DNA from 2 places in the Arthrobacter sp. B3I4 genome. Region 2 is predicted to be linked to the other one. Evidence: predicted binding sites of a transcription regulator. Region 2 holds the regulator's gene; the other holds the start of a gene.
What was found. The regulator LexA, encoded in region 2, represses DNA repair genes until DNA is damaged. The targets are predictions, from matches to a motif close to TCGAACANNTGTTCGA.

Region 1 (7,764 bases), 110 kb from region 2:
CTGATGACTTCGGTCGGCTGCGGGGTGCGGCCCAGCCGCTCGGTGTGGGCGCCACGGGCAGCTGCTGCCGCTGCCGCCCCGCCTGCTGCCGCTGCCGCGGTACCTGCGACGGCGCCGCCCGCGGGCGGAAGGGCGGCGGACCGGAGGGCGGCGGGTGGCTGCAGGTCCAGCTCCGCGTCGCTGAGGTTGGTCCGGATGTGGCGCAGCTCGGACAGCAGGGCATTGCCGTCCACCGGGCGCTTGTCAGGGTCGTTGGCCGTGCACCACTGCACCAGTTCGTCCAGCTCGGCGGCCAGCCCGGGCACCAGGGCGGACGGGGCGCCCACACTGGAGTTCACGTGCTGGTATGCCACCTGGATGGGGACTTCCCCGTCGAAGGGCTGCCGGCCGGTGATCATCTCGTAAAGCATGATCCCCAGCGAGTAGATGTCGCTTCGGGCATCGGCCTGGCGGCCCATCACCAGCTCGGGGGAGAGATACGCGACGGTGCCGATCAACGCCCCGGTGCTGGTCGTCGTCGTAATGGCCCGGGCGAGGCCGAAGTCGCCGATCTTGATCCGGCCGTCGTCTGCGATGAGCACGTTCTCCGGCTTGACGTCCCGGTGGATGAGGCCGGCGGCATGTGCTGCCCCCAGGCCCTCCACCACCGGGTCCACGAGGGCCAGGGCCAGCCGCGGAGTGAGGGCACCCTTTTCCTTGAGCACGTCCCGGAGCGTGTGGCCCTTGATGTACTCCATCACCAGATACGCCAGGGGGCCGTCTTCGCCCTGGTCCAGCACGCCCACCACGTGCGGGTGCGACAGCCTGGCCGCCGCTTTGGCCTCGCGGCCCAGCCGGTCCAGGAACTGGGGGTCGCCGGCCATGTGGGGATGCATCACCTTAAGCGCAACATCCCGCTCCAGCCTCCGGTCGGTGGCGAGGTAAACCGTGGACATGCCGCCCCTGGCAAGCCTTGAGCGGATCAGGTACCGGTTATCCACCAGGGTCCCGACGAGAGCGTCCGATGTGTAGTCCTGCACCATTCGATCCTAAGCTCTCTGCACGGGAACGGGCCCGGATTGACATGCAATCCGGACCCGTATCGTTACGCGACGGAGGGCTCAGCCCCGCGCGATGCTGCGGTTTAGCTGAACTGTTTCTGCAGTTTCTTGATCGAAGCCACGTAGACCTTCGTATCGTCGTACATGCCGTTCTTGCTCACCGAATACTGGCCCTGGTAGTAACCCGCGATGGCGTTATCCAGGTCCTTGCTGGTGCGGACCAGCTGGCGGATGATCGCGACGCCGGCGGTGGCGTTGTCGTACGGGTCCAGGAGGTTCAGTTTCCGGCCCACGAGATCCGAGGCCCACTGCCCCGAGGAGGGGATCACCTGCATGGCGCCGATCGCGTTGGCCGGGGACACCGAGCGGTGGTCGAAGCTGGACTCCTGGAACGCGAACGCCATGGCGAGCGAGGGGTCAACTCCCATCCGGCGGGCTGTGTCGGCCACAATCTGCTTCATCTGCTCACGGCTGGGAACCGGCGCGGCGTTGAGCAGGGCCTTGTTCTGGTTGGCCGAGCTGACGACGGCGTCCGGGTAGCTGAAGCCGAGGAAGGTGTTCGGCACCAGCGGGGTCACCTTGGCCGGCGGCTGGCTCGACGACGGATTGACCGAGCCGGTGCTGGCACCGGGGATGACCAGCTTGTTGCCCGGGTAGATGACGCTGCTCATGGTCAGCCGGTTGGCGGACAGGATGTCGGAAAGTTTCACGCTGTGCCGGGCGGCGATGCCGGAAAGGGTGTCGCCTGCCTTGATGGTGTAGGACCCCGAAGCCGGGGCGGGGGCTGCGACCGGAGCGGGGGCAGGGGCCGGCGCGGGGGCCGGGGCGGCGGGCGCTGACGTGCCGCCGCCGACCTTGATCTGCTGGCCCGGGTAAATCACCGAGCGCATGTTCAGCCCGTTCCAGTTGAAGACCTCGGACAGCTGGACGCCGTGCCGTGCGGCGATTGCGCTCAGCGTGTCACCGGACTTCACGGTGTACACCTTGCCGCCGGCGGGGGCGGAGGCCGGAGCCGACGGTGCAGCCGGTGCCGGTGCCGTCGCGGAACCGGTGAGCTTGATCTTCTGGCCCGGGTAGATCACCGTGTTGCCCTGCAGGTTGTTCAGCTTCAGAACTGCATAGGTGTCCAGGCCGAACCTGCCGGCAACCCCGCTGATCGTGTCACCGCGCGCAATCGTGTACTCCGCGGGAGCAGCGGCCTGGGCCGGCCGGAACGACGTCGGGATGGCGGCCGAAACGGAGCCGGCCGGAATCAGCACGGACGGCAGCGAGCGAGCGGTCAAGCCCTGGGCCTGCGCCTGCATCGCCGCGGCAAGCGTGGCGGGAATCGCCCGGGGGCGCGGTTCGGCCGAAGCCGGCTGGGCGATCGCCAAAGAAGAAAGTACGACGGCGGGCAAAGCCGCCGTCGTCGCCGCGATCAGCGGGAAGCCTGGCCTCGTAGTGGGCTTCGGCGAACGGAACGTCGTCATGGGGAAAGATCCTCTTCTCAGCGGTCAACGCCGCGGGTCAGGCCGGTGTTTCTGGTGTTACTAGTGTGACCCTAGATACTCCAGTTACAAATGTGATCTATGTGAATCTCTCACGAATTGCGAAATAGCACAAGAAGTGTTTGACATTCCGCAAAGAGGGTCTTTTGGAGTGTCGCGCGGCTTTAGTTGGGCTGCGTCACCAAAGGGCGGAAAACGGTTCTGTCCAGTGCCCGTATTTCCGGTCCGCGGCTGACTAGGCGCAATCCAGTCCGGCATGGCAATCTTGATCCGTGAGTACTGTAGAAAGCCTTGTAGGCGAATGGCTGCCCCTGCCCGACGTGGCCCAGTTGCTGAACGTATCCATTACGAAAGTCCACGCGCTGCTGGATGAACGCGCTCTGGCGGCCCTGCGGGTCGGGGACCGGCGGATCCGCTCCGTACCGGCAGCTTTTATCCAGGATGGCCACGCGGTGGAAAGCTTGAAAGGCACCATCATTGTCCTCGCCGACGCCGGCTATACGGACGAAGAGCTCATCACCTGGCTGTTCACCGCGGACGAGTCGCTGCGCGGGCGTCCCATCGATGCCCTCCGCGAAGGCCGGAAAACGGAAATCCGCCGCCGGGCCCAGACGATGGCCTGGTAACACCCCTTAACAGCAGCGCGGCCAGGGCCGTGCACGGAGCGGCAGTCCGACGCCGGCCCCGTGCACGGCCTTTCGTGCATCCGCACGACCCGCAGGATCCGCACGACCTGCATGGCCCGCGGCGTCCGCACGACCTGCCCGACCCGCAGGATCCGCACGACCTGCCCGACCCGCAGCCGGCTGGAGGCCGGCCTAGGCGGTGCGGCTGACTGCCGCCTCGGCGAGCTTCCGCAATGCTGTCTTGGGAAGCTCGTCCAGCGGCAGCAGATCGAGGGCAGCGAAAGCCGCCTGGCCGAACTCCGCAATCAGGGACTCGGTGGCCTGCAGCGCGCCGCAGTCGATGATGATGCGGCGGATCTCCTCTACGTCCTCCGTGGTGAGTTCCGGCTCGCCCAGCCGGGCGTCAATGAACTCCGATTCAGCCGGTGCAGCCTGGTCCAGGGCGAAGGCGACTAGGACCGTCCGCTTGCCCTCACGCAGGTCATCGCCCGCCGGTTTGCCGGTGGTCACCGGGTCGCCGAAGACCCCCAGGACGTCGTCGCGGAGCTGGAACGCCTCGCCCAGCGGCAGGGCGAAGGCCGAGTAGCCGCGCAGCAGCTCATCCGTTGCTCCGGCCAGCGCACCCCCGAGGGCCAGTGGATGCTCGGTTGAATACTTGGCTGACTTGAAACGGATGATGGACTGCGCCCGGCTGACGGCGCCGGCACGGTCCCGGTGCGGGCCGGCAACCTCTTCCAGGATGTCCAGGTACTGCCCGGCCATGACCTCGGCGCGCATCAGGTTAAAGATCAGCCGGGCGCGGCTTCCGGAGGCTGCCCGGTCGCCGATCTCGGTGAAGGATTCTTCGCTGAAGGACAGGCACAGGTCGCCGGTCAGAATGGCCGCGGCATGGCCGAAGCGCTCGGGATCGAGTGCCCAGCCCCGGTCAGCATGCAGTTCGCTGAAGCGCCGGTGGACGCTCGGTCCGCCGCGGCGGGTGTCCGACCGGTCGATGATGTCGTCGTGGATCAACGCCGCGGCCTGGAACAGTTCAAGCGCGGAACCGGCCGTGACCACCTCGGGAGCACCGGCGCCGCCGCCGGCGCCCCGCCAGCCCCAGTAGCACATCAGGGCGCGGAGCCGCTTGCCGCCGGTGACGAGATTGGAAATGGACCCCATCAGCGGGTCGATGTCCGGGGAAATGGCGGACATGACTGTGGCGCGCTCGCCCAGGAAGTCGGTGAGCTTGCCCGCTACGGCCGCGACAAAGTCCGTCTGCTCAATCCGCAGTTGTTCAGCGAGGCTCACTTGACGGACTCAGCGGCAACGTTGGCGCCAATGGTGAACGTGGAGCTCCCGGCCGCCTCCACAACCGCGATGTTCACGGTTTCGTTGTCACCGCGAAGGAAATCCTTTGACGCGACGGTTCCGACGGTCTCGCCCGGGACCGCCTTAAAGCCCTGCTTCTCAAGTTCCTTGGTGTAGTAGCCCACGACGTCGGCGGCCGGTGAAGCGATTTTCCCCACCAGGGCGACGGTCGCCGGGACCCCGGTTTTATCGAAACTGCTGGATTGGACTTTGGCGCCGGGCATGACCGGCAGCAGTTTCTGCGGGAACCCCGCGACGAGGGCTCCCACGGTGGCGGACGTCCCGGGAGCGGCCGACGGGCTGGGGGGAGCGGTGGTTGAGGCCTGGGCAGTGGAGCCCGTCGATGGCGCCGTCACCGACGACACTTCCGGGGATGCGGCAGGTGCCGACTGGCCCGGGGTGCAGGCTGCCAGGGCCAACAAGGCGCCGGCGGCCGCGACAGCTGCCGCGGCGCGGTTGCGCTCTCCAAAAACCTTCACGGGGGTGTTCCTCCTGGTGTTGAGCCGGATGCAGCCTCCAGTTTAGTCAGGCCCTGCGCATAGGATTGGTGTGTGGGGCCGGACAGCGAGAATCATCTCGATAAACACAGTGATCAACGCAGCGATCAACGCAGCAATAGAGCCAGTGATCAACCCAGTGACAAATCCAGCAATAGACAGGGCGTGAATCAAGGTGCGCGCCAGTACAGCGAGGCGGACCTTCGCGAGCTCCGGCGCAGCAGCATCCTGCACGTGGATATGGACGCCTTCTACGTCTCGGTGGAGCTCCGCAGCCGCCCGCAGCTGAAGGGCAGACCTGTGATCGTTGGTTACCCGGCGGAGCGGTCCGTGGTGCTGTCCGGGTCCTACGAGGCGCGGAAGTTCGGCGTTAAGTCGGCCATGCCCATGGCGGTCGCGACCCGGATGTGCCCCTCCGCCGTCGTCATCGAACCGCGCCATAAGCTCTACCAGGAAGTCTCGGGGCAGATCATGGCCATCTTCGGATCCGTCACGGATCTGGTGGAACCTTTGAGCGTCGATGAGGCTTTCCTCGACGTCGGCGGCGCGATCCGGCGGCTGGGGCCGCCCCGGGAGATCGGTGAGCTGATCCGGCGCCGGGTCGCAGGCGAACTGGGCATCACGGCGTCCGTGGGGATCGCGGCCAGCAAGTTCGTCGCCAAGATCGCCTCGACCCGCTGCAAGCCGGACGGGCTGCTGCTCATCGGACCCGACGAAACCGTCCCCTACCTGCACACCCTCCCGGTCAGCGCGCTCTGGGGCGTGGGCGCCAAGACGGTCGAGGTGCTGGCCAGGATGGGAATCCGCACGGTGGCGGATGTTGCCGCGACCCCGCTGCCGTCCCTGCGGAAGATCCTGGGCGCCACCGGAGAACACGTCTACCGCCTGTCCTGGGGTATAGACCCCCGGCCGGTCACCCCGGTCCGGCTGGAAAAGAGCATCGGCGCGGAAGAGACCTTCGCCGTGGATACCGCCGACGACGCGCAGTTGCACAGGGAGCTGCTGCGGCTCTCGCACCGCACTGCCGAGCGCCTGCGCAACGCCGGCATGCACGCCCGGACTGTCGCACTGAAGCTGCGGTACGCGGATTTCTCCACCATCACCCGCAGCCGGACGGTGAGCACGCCCCTGGACAGCGCCCAACTGCTGTACAGCGTTGCCCTGCAGTTGCTCGACTCGGTCGGGCCCAGGCCGATGGCGGTACGGCTGGTCGGAATCAGGGCTGAGCAACTGGAGGAAGCGGCGCAGGCTCCGCTCCAGCTCAGCCTGGACCGCAGGGACGACAACTGGCGTGCCGCGGAGCAGGCGCTGGACCGGGTGAGCCGCAAGTTCGGCAACAAATCGGTCCTTCCGGCCCGGCTGCTGGACCCCGGGCCCGGCCCGGGCTGAGCTGCCCGCCGCGCTGCGCCCGGCTCCGGGTGCAGAGCACCGCTTGTGCCGCTGCCGCCACGGCGTCTACCAGAACAGGGCGCAACAAACTATCCTTATTTATACGTAGATTTCGAACGACTGGATCGAACGTTCGGACTGCCGGTCGTGCCAACTAAACATCTCTCGGGGAGCCGGAAATCCACCCTTCGTCCAGTGGCGGGGAGCGGGAACCAGGCGGGTGTCCCAGACGTTAGGGGTTTAGGGACAATGGCCGCGTCACGTCCGGACGTTGGCCGACTTAAGGAGGTCGTGATGCCGCTCTCGGAGCACGAACAGAAGTTGCTGGAGCAACTTGAGAAGCAGCTGCACGAGGACGATCCCAAGTTTGCCAGCTCCATGGGCTCGGACCCGGGTCGTTCCTGGTCCACCCGTCACCTGGTCATAGGGGTCCTCGGCACCCTCGCAGGGGTCCTTTTGCTGTTGCTTGGCGTTTCTTTGCAAAGCATTATCGTGGGAGTCCTGGGATTCGTGGTGATGGGCGGCGGCGTGTACTTCGCCACCATGCGCAGTTCCAGCGGCAAGGGCAAAGCAGCCGGCGCCGGCCGCAAGCCCGGAAAGCCGCGCAGTTCCTTCATGAGCAACCTTGAACAGCGCTGGGACGAGAGGCACCGGGGGGAACCCTGACCGGTGTTTGCCGGCCGGCCGTTCCGTTCCCGGGACCGGCCCTCCACTAAGCACCACCGGCAGCGCCTCCACTTTTCACCACCGGTAGGCCCTCCACCAAGCACCACCGGCAGCGCCTCCACTTTCCACCACAGGCGCCTCCGGTAGGCAACCACAAGACTCGCTTCGGCGGGTCTTTTGCCGTTAACCGGGGAATCGAGTGCTCCGAAAGTGTTTTCGGGGCGCTAAGGGGCGCTGAAAGGGCCGTTCTGGGGCAGTCGATCGGGGTTGATCCCTCCACTGCGCCCCACTTCCGGGGCTTCCCTGTGCTCACAAGGAACTTCCGGGCAAAAAATGCGTCGAATCTGCGCTGAAAAACACCGAATGACGTTGACGGGGGAGCGAAGTGGAGTAATGTGGAGGACGTAAGAGGGTAGTGGCAGCACAGGGGACGTTGGACTTCCTATAAACAGACGGGCGGTGGGCCGTGTTTCTCGGCACTCATTCGCCACGCCTGGACGAAAAGGGTCGAATCATCCTGCCGGCCAAGTTCCGCGAGGAACTTGCCGGAGGCCTGGTTCTCACAAGGGGCCAGGAACGCTGCATCTACGTCTTCAGTGAGGCGGAATTCGGCCGGGTTCACGAACAGATGCGGGAGGCGCCAATTTCCTCCAAGCAGGCTCGTGACTACATCCGTGTTTTCCTCTCTGGAGCCTCCGACGAGGTACCTGAC
Region 2 (7,764 bases):
CGTCCAGCAGCCCCTGCCAGACGTCGTGCTGGTTCTCCAGGCCGCCGAAAAAGACGTAGTTGGAATCGGAGGCGGCGGGCTGCAGTCCCATGCGGGTCAGCTCGGAGACGATCCGGTCCCGTTGGCGCTTGATGTCCTCGACATCGGCCATCAGGGCCGTCCGGTGGCGCAGTGCGGCCAGGGCGGTGGCCTGGGTGATGGCGGAGAGGTGGTACGGCAGCCTGACCAGCCGGAGGGCGTCCGTGACCTCGGGTGCAGCTGCCATGTAACCAATCCGCGCACCGGCCAGGGCGAAGGCTTTGCTCATGGTCCGCGAGACGATCAGCCGCTCCCGGCCGGGCAGCAGCGTCAGGGCGCTGGGCGTGCCCTCGTGGGCGAACTCATGGTAGGCCTCGTCGACGATCACGACGGTCTGACTTGCCTCCCCTGCCTCGTACACGGCCTCGACGACGTCCAGTCCCAGGCCCGTGCCGGTGGGGTTGTTCGGGGAGCAGAGGAAGACGACGTTGGGCTGCAGCTCGCGGACCTGGCGGGCGGCGGATTCGGCACTGAGGCCGTAGTCCTCAACGCGCGCTCCAACGATGTACTCGGTGTCCGTGCCGGCAGCCAGCAGGGGGTACATCGAATACGTGGGAGGGAACCCGAGGGCGGTGCGTCCCGGGCCGCCGAAGGCCTGAAGGATCTGCTGAAGGACTTCGTTGGAGCCGTTGGCTGCCCAGATGTTGCCGGCCGTCAGACCGTGGCCAAGGTATTCAGCCAGCGCTTCGCGCAGTTCGGTGAACTCGCGGTCCGGGTACCGGTTCAGCCCGGCGGCCGCCTCGGTGACGGCTTCGGCAATGGCAGCCCGGACGTCGGCCGGGACGCCGTGGGTGTTCTCGTTGACGTTGAGCAGAATGGGGACGTCCAACTGGGGTGCGCCATAGGGGCGCAGCCCCCGCAAATTCGTCCGGAGGGGCAGTCGGTTGAGTCGCTCTAGCTGGTCGGTCACCCGTCTAGTTTAAGTGAGACCGGGCCCTGGCCTGAAACCGGGCGCTCCGCTTCCGCTTACTTGGCGGGAATGTAGAGCTGCTGGCCGGGGAGCACACGGGCAGCCCCGAGGTTGTTCAACTGCACGATATCGGCGACCACGTCCCGCGGATCGCGGTCCGGGGCGACGGTGCCGGCGATGGTCCACAGCGATTCGCCGGGCTGGACCGTCACTGTGACCGTCGGCGTGAGGGTCAAGCCCCCGGACGAATCAGCGGCCTTGGCCGGCGCGTTGAGGAAACCGGCAAGCGAGAGGATGAGGGCCGCGAGCAGGATCAGCGGCACGCCAAAGAAGACGAACCTTCCCCGGCGGGTCAAGCGCAACGGCGCCTGTTTCATTGCAGCCGCGGGTGCGGCGGGCCGGCGGGAACTTGAAACCATGGAATCGGAATTAGCGCTTACTGCTGACATGAACTGAGCCCTCCTGGACTGATCTGTGCCGCCCGGCGTACTCCTCGTACCTGCCGCCAACCGGCCGAACCATCTAACGCAAAACTTGAAAAGCTGATCGTTCGCACGCTTCGAATGCACAACCGAACGGTTACCCGAGCTCCGAACCGATTCTTCGAACACATATTCGAACCCTGCTGTTCTATTTTTAGCACCTATGAACGAACATTGTCGAGACTCACTAGAACAAATGTTTGAAAAACCCGAACGGCTGGCCTATTTTTGAAGCACAGGACAACCGCCTGGAACGATCAATAGCAGTTGACCAGCGGGGTCTGACATTTTTAGGACTGACTGGTCCCGGCACGCACGGCGGCCGGGGAAATGGAGAGGCGTGGCGAACATGGCAGCACAAGCCGCCGGCGGGAGGGCTCCCCAGCGCAGCCCTCAGACCAGCCGGGCGCCTAAGGGCCTTACCGTCCGGCAGAAGAAGATCCTGGAAACCATCCAGCGCTCCGTGACGGACAACGGCTACCCGCCCTCCATGCGTGAAATCGGCGACATCGTCGGACTCGCCAGCCTCTCCAGCGTCACCCACCAGCTCTCGCAGCTGGAGAAGCTGGGCTACCTGCGGCGGGACCCCAAGCGTCCGCGGGCCATGGAAGTACTCATGCCACTGACCCTCGACGAGGGAGCTACCAAGATTTCCGGGGCGGAGAAGTCGAGCGGCCTTCGCGCGGTGGGTGGCCGCGCCGTCTCCGAGCTGGCCAGCGCCACCGACACCGCGATGGTGCCGTTCGTCGGCCGAATCGCAGCGGGTGGACCGATCCTGGCGGACCAGGTGGTGGAGGACGTGATGCCCCTGCCGCGCTCACTGGTGGGCCACGGCGAATTGTTCATGCTCAAGGTGGCCGGTGACTCCATGATCGACGCCGCCATCTGCGACGGCGACTGGGTGGTCGTACGGCGCCAGAACGACGCCGTCAACGGCGACATCGTTGCCGCGCTGCTCGATGATGAGGCCACGGTCAAGACTTTCCGCCAGCGCGACGGCCACACCTGGCTGCTGCCGCAAAACACCCAGTACGAGCCCATACTCGGCGACCATGCAGTCATCATGGGCAAGGTCGTCTCGGTGCTGCGTTCGCTCTAGCCCTGTCGGGTGTCCCGCTAGCCGGAAGGCCGCCGTCCGCCCGGACGGCGGCCTTCCGCGTTTCGGCTGCGGCGGCCGCGGCTATTTGGCTGGCTGCCCGGCAGGCGCCTCCTTGGCGAGCCCGCGGCGGCGCCTATCTGGCTGGCTGCCGGGCGGGCGCTTCCTTGGCGAGGCGTTCGAGCGCGGCGAAGGCCACCGCGGGATCCGTGGTCGGCCAGAACGGCGGGAGCGCGGCCCGCAGGAAAGCACCGTACCGTTCAGTCGACAACCGGGAGTCAAGCACCGCTACGACGCCCTTGTCCGAGGTCGAGCGGATCAGCCGGCCGGCGCCCTGGGCCAGGCGGATGGCGGCGTGCGTGGCCGAAACACTCATAAAGCCGTTCCCGCCCGACTGCGCCACGGCGCGGGACCGTGCGGTCATCAGCGGGTCATCGGGCCGCGGGAACGGAATCCGGTCGATCACCACCAGCCGACAGGAGTTCCCGGGCACATCGACACCCTGCCAGAGCGACATGGTGCCGAACAGGCAGGTATCCGGTTCATCGGCGAACTGCTTCACGAGCGCCGTCATGGTGGACTCGCCCTGGCACAGGATGTTGAGCCCCAGCCGGGGCCGCATGGCATCGGCGGCTTCTTCGGCGGCACGCCGCGAGGAGAAGAGGCACAGGGCGCCCCCGCCGGAGGCCCGGATCAGCTTTTCGAGTTCATCCAGGGCCTCGGGGGACGTGCCCCGGCCCGGCTTGGGCAGGTGCCGGGCGACGTATAGGATGCCTTGCTTCGGATACTCAAAGGGTGAGCCGACGTCGACGCCGGTCCAGCTGGGCGCGCCGGGGCCGACCAGTCCCAGGCCGCCGGCGGCCGGCTCAAAAGCGGAACCGATGGCCAGGGTCGCCGAGGTGAGTACCACGGTGTGGTCGGCAAAAAGCCCCTCGCGCAGCCGTCCGGCGACGCTCAGCGGGGCAATGTTGATCAGGGCGGGCGCGGAGTCATCCGGCTGCGAGTACCCCTGCTGGGGATCAAAGCTGCTGTTCCGCGAGAACCACACCACTTCGCGGTTCTCCTTCGCTGCCAGCAGCCGTTCGCACAGTTCGAGGATCACCATCAGGCGGGAGCGCGCGAGCTGCCGGCCGCCGTCGGCCGTGGCGCTGCTGTCGCCCTTGGAGTCCGAGAGCGCAGCGCGGCAGGCGTCACGCAGCTGGTCGACGCAGTCGAGCTGCTCGTTGTTGAGCCCGTTGGGCATCAGGCCGCTGGGAACGCCTTCGATCGCGAGTTCAAGGTTGGCAGCGGCGTTGTTGAGCGCGTCCACCGTGATGCCGGTGTGCTTGCGGGCACCGGAGGCGGCTGCGTGCACCATGGCCACGGACAGTTGGCCGGACACGGCGCCGGTGACCCGGTCCTGCAGTTCGTGCGCTTCGTCCACCACGACGACGTCATACTCGGGCAGCACCGCCAGGCCTTCGAACGCGCTGACGGCCAGCATGGCGTGGTTGGTGACCACGACGTCGGCGTCGGCAGCGTTCTGCCGCGCGAGTTCACTGAAGCACTCGGCGGCCAGCGGGCATTTCTGCGCGCCGAGGCACTCCATGGAGGTGACGGAGACCTGCCGCCAGGCGCGGTCGGTCACGCCGGGCAGGAGCTCGTCGCGGTCCCCGGTCTGGGTGTCCTCGGCCCACTCGCGGAGCCGGACCACCTCTTTGCCGAGCTGCGAGGACGGCCCGCCCATGGCGGCAGCGAAGTGCGGCACCGAGGTGTCCTCGCCGAGGGAGAACAGCTGACCTTCGGACGGTTCCTCCGAGGGGAACCCGCCTTCGAGCTTGTGCCGGCAGACGTAATTGGAGCGGCCCTTGACCAGGGCGATCTTCACCGGCCGTTCCAGCGCCGGGGTGATGGTCTTGAGCAGCCGGGGCAGGTCGCGGCCGACGATCTGGGTCTGCAGTGCAAGGGTAGCGGTGGAAACCAGGGTCGGTTTGTCGCTGACCAGCGAATGGGCGATCAGTGGGATCAGGTAGGCCAGGGACTTGCCCGTTCCGGTTCCGGCCTGGACCAGCAGGTGGTCGCCGGTCTCGATGGCGCGGGCCACCTGCCGGGCCATCTCATGCTGGCCGTCGCGGCTCTGGCCGCCCATGCCGGCGACCGCCCGGTCGAGGAGTTCAACCACAAACTCCTCGCCGGACGCGCCGGACGCTTCCGGGTCTCCGGCCGAATCCGGTTCTGCTTCCGCCGCCGCTGGTTCAGTCATTGCTGATGAACGAGTCCAGCTCTGCGGCGAGTCCTTCGCGTACCATCACGACGGCACGGGTGCCGGTCTCCTCATGGTCGAGGCTGATGATCTCGGCGTCCGTCTCGTGCAGCTTGCTCAGCAGATCACCGCGGTCGTACGGGATCATCAGTTCCAGCTTGACGCTGGGCCGCGGGATGCCCTCGCTGATGGCTTTGAGCAGTTCCGGGATGCCTTCGCCGGTGCGGGCCGAGACGACGACGTGGCGCGGTTCGCGCTGCTTGAGCCGTTCGATCACGAACGGGTCTGCGGCGTCGGCTTTGTTCAGGACGATGATTTCCGGGACCTTGCGGGCGTCGACCTCGCTGAAGACCGCACGGACTGCCGCTATCTGCCCTTCCGGGTCAGGATGCGAGACGTCCACCACGTGCAGGATCAGGTCCGCGTCCGCGACTTCCTCCAGAGTGGAGCGGAAAGCTTCCACGAGCTGGGTAGGCAGCGAGCGGACAAAGCCCACGGTGTCGGCGAGGGTGTAGCCCAGGCCGTCCGGGGTTTCGGCTTTCCGGACGGTGGGATCCAGCGTGGCGAACAGGGCGTTCTCCACCAGGACGCCGGCGTCGGTCAGCCGGTTCAGCAGCGAGGACTTGCCCGCGTTGGTGTAGCCCGCGATTGCCACGGAGGGAACCGCATTACGGCGCCGGTTGGACCGCTTGGTTTCCCGGGCCGGCTTCATAGCGGCGATTTCGCGCCGCAGCTTGGCCATCCGGGTGCGGATCCGGCGGCGGTCCAGCTCGATCTTGGTCTCACCGGGGCCGCGAGAACCCATGCCCGCGCCGGCGCCGCCGACCTGGCCGCCGGCCTGGCGGGACATTGATTCGCCCCAGCCGCGCAGTCGCGGCAGCAGGTACTCCAGCTGGGCCAGTTCCACCTGCGCCTTGCCTTCGCGGCTCTTGGCGTGCTGGGCGAAGATGTCCAGGATCAAGGCGGTGCGGTCAATGACCTTGACCTTGACGATGTCCTCAAGGCTGCGGCGCTGGGAGGGGGCCAGTTCGGCGTCGACCACCACGGTGTCCGCACCGGTGGACATCACGATGTCCTTGAGCTCCTGGGCCTTGCCCGAGCCCAGGAAGGTGCCCGGGTCGGGCTTCGCGCGGCGCTGGACGAGGCCGTCTAGAACCTCGGAGCCGGCCGTCTCGGCGAGGGCGGCGAGCTCGCGCAGGGAATTCTCGGCGTCGGCGAGGGTGCCTTCCGTCCACAGCCCCGCGAGCACGACCCGCTCAAGGCGCAACTGCCGGTATTCGACTTCGGTGACATCTTCGAGCTCGGTCGAGAGGCCGGCGGTGCGGCGCAGGGCGCGGCGTTCCTCGAGGTCCTGCTGATCGCCGTCGTAGCCGCCGTGTTCCTCGTCCAGCCCGGAAATCGCTTGGGCCTTACCGAGAACAGCTTTGGATTCGCCGGGCTCCCCCGCGCGGGCGCTGCGTCCTACCTTCGGGGCGGGAGCGTCTTTGGAGAGAATCCGGTCAATGACAGCCTGGATTTCCGCAGGACTCATGTCCTGGGCGGCTGAATCGGATCCGGTGTTGGGCTGACTGGTCATGGTCTCCTTTGAAGAGTGTGCAATCTCAGAATAGTGCTGTTCGGTGCTTCTTGGCGCGGTATTCGCGCTGGGCTGACGACTGTCGGTCAACCGGGCCTCCTGGATAGCGGGGCGGTGGGGGCGCGCCCGGCTGGTCGGTGCACTGCCACCTTCACGCTAAAAAATGGCGTCGGCGGACGGTGCGGAGCTGTGTGGGAAGTGCGGCTGTTGAACGCCGCACGGTGTGGATACGGTCCGCCCCGGTATGGAGAGAAATCCGCGGCCGGCCCTGAAGATGCCAGCCGATGGAACTCAAAGTACAGCGCGCGCCGGTAGCGGCGGGAAAGCCGGAACGAGGGGTGCGCGGAGCGGAAGGTGAATACCTGCGTCGCTGCGGGGACGGGCGCTGCTCCCCAGTGACGTTGGAGACGAAACTGGGAAACGAAGGCCCGCGCCGGCTACTTGAAGTTCAAGATCATGTCATCAATAATAGCAGATTTTCTCCTGTTACCTTGGCGCCACAGGTCCGGCCCCGGGGGTTTTCCGGCCGGTTTCCCATAGCACCGAAGCTCAAACTAATCTGGCCAGTTATGGAGTCTGCACACTATTTCAGCGCCCAGCCCGCCGGGCCGTTTCCCCGCAAGCCCCTGGCCGTGGAGCTTGCCGGCGAACCGCGAAAGCTGCAGACGTCCTCTGGTATTTTCAGTCCGGACGGAATCGACAAGGGAACCGCTGTGCTGCTCGCGGATGTGCCTTCCCCGGCCCCGCTGGGGAACCTGCTGGACATCGGCTGCGGCTGGGGCCCCATTGCGCTGACCATGGCACTGAAGGCGCCGCATGCGCGGGTGGTCGCCGTGGACGTCAATGAGCGTTGCGTGACCCTGACGAATGAGAATGCCGCCCTGCTGGGGCTGGGCAACGTCACGGCCAGCTTGCCCGGGGACGTGGACCCGGACCTGCGCTTCGACACCATCTGGTCCAACCCGCCCATCCGGATCGGCAAGGACGAGCTCCACGCCCTGCTGCTGCACTGGCTGCCACGGCTCGCTCCCGGTGGCTCGGCCTGGCTGGTGGTGCAGAAGAACCTGGGTTCGGATTCACTCCAGCGCTGGCTGGCAGCCGAGCTGGACAGCAGCTTCACCGTGACCCGCGAGAGCACGTCGAAGTCGTTCCGGATTCTGCGCGTCAGGAAAGCGTCCCGCTAGCAACAATTACGGCGGGTCCGCTGAGTTCCACGTGCTCATGGCCGTCTGCGGCCACAAAGAATTTCACGCCGACGACGCCGCCGGGGACCGCGACCTTCCAAACGTCGGGGGCGCCCTGGCCGGCCCAGTGCCGGATGGCGACAGCTGCGGCGCAGGCACCGGTCCCGCAGGACAAGGTCTCCCCCACTCCCCTCTC

Region 1: a site for LexA is predicted at 2,638-2,653, ahead of QFZ61_RS14080 (LysM peptidoglycan-binding domain-containing protein). Genes of this name have one in related genera too.

Annotation. Positions count from the first base shown of each region.
Region 1 covers NZ_JAUSYK010000001.1:2,969,213-2,976,976, reverse strand. Annotated here, with positions in the region: gene QFZ61_RS14085 (Stk1 family PASTA domain-containing Ser/Thr kinase) at 1-1,022, opposite strand, end outside; gene QFZ61_RS14080 (LysM peptidoglycan-binding domain-containing protein) at 1,124-2,509, opposite strand; gene QFZ61_RS14075 (Rv2175c family DNA-binding protein) at 2,800-3,153, shown strand; gene QFZ61_RS14070 (polyprenyl synthetase family protein) at 3,346-4,440, opposite strand; gene QFZ61_RS14065 (hypothetical protein) at 4,437-4,979, opposite strand; gene dinB (DNA polymerase IV) at 5,163-6,386, shown strand; gene QFZ61_RS14055 (DUF3040 domain-containing protein) at 6,681-7,052, shown strand; gene mraZ (division/cell wall cluster transcriptional repressor MraZ) at 7,519-7,764, shown strand, end outside.
Region 2 covers NZ_JAUSYK010000001.1:3,082,115-3,089,878, forward strand. Annotated here, with positions in the region: gene QFZ61_RS14560 (histidinol-phosphate transaminase) at 1-988, opposite strand, end outside; gene QFZ61_RS14565 (LysM peptidoglycan-binding domain-containing protein) at 1,045-1,407, opposite strand; gene lexA (transcriptional repressor LexA) at 1,820-2,569, shown strand; gene QFZ61_RS14575 (ATP-dependent DNA helicase) at 2,703-4,808, opposite strand; gene hflX (GTPase HflX) at 4,801-6,384, opposite strand; gene QFZ61_RS14585 (class I SAM-dependent methyltransferase) at 6,954-7,568, shown strand; gene dapF (diaminopimelate epimerase) at 7,549-7,764, opposite strand, start outside.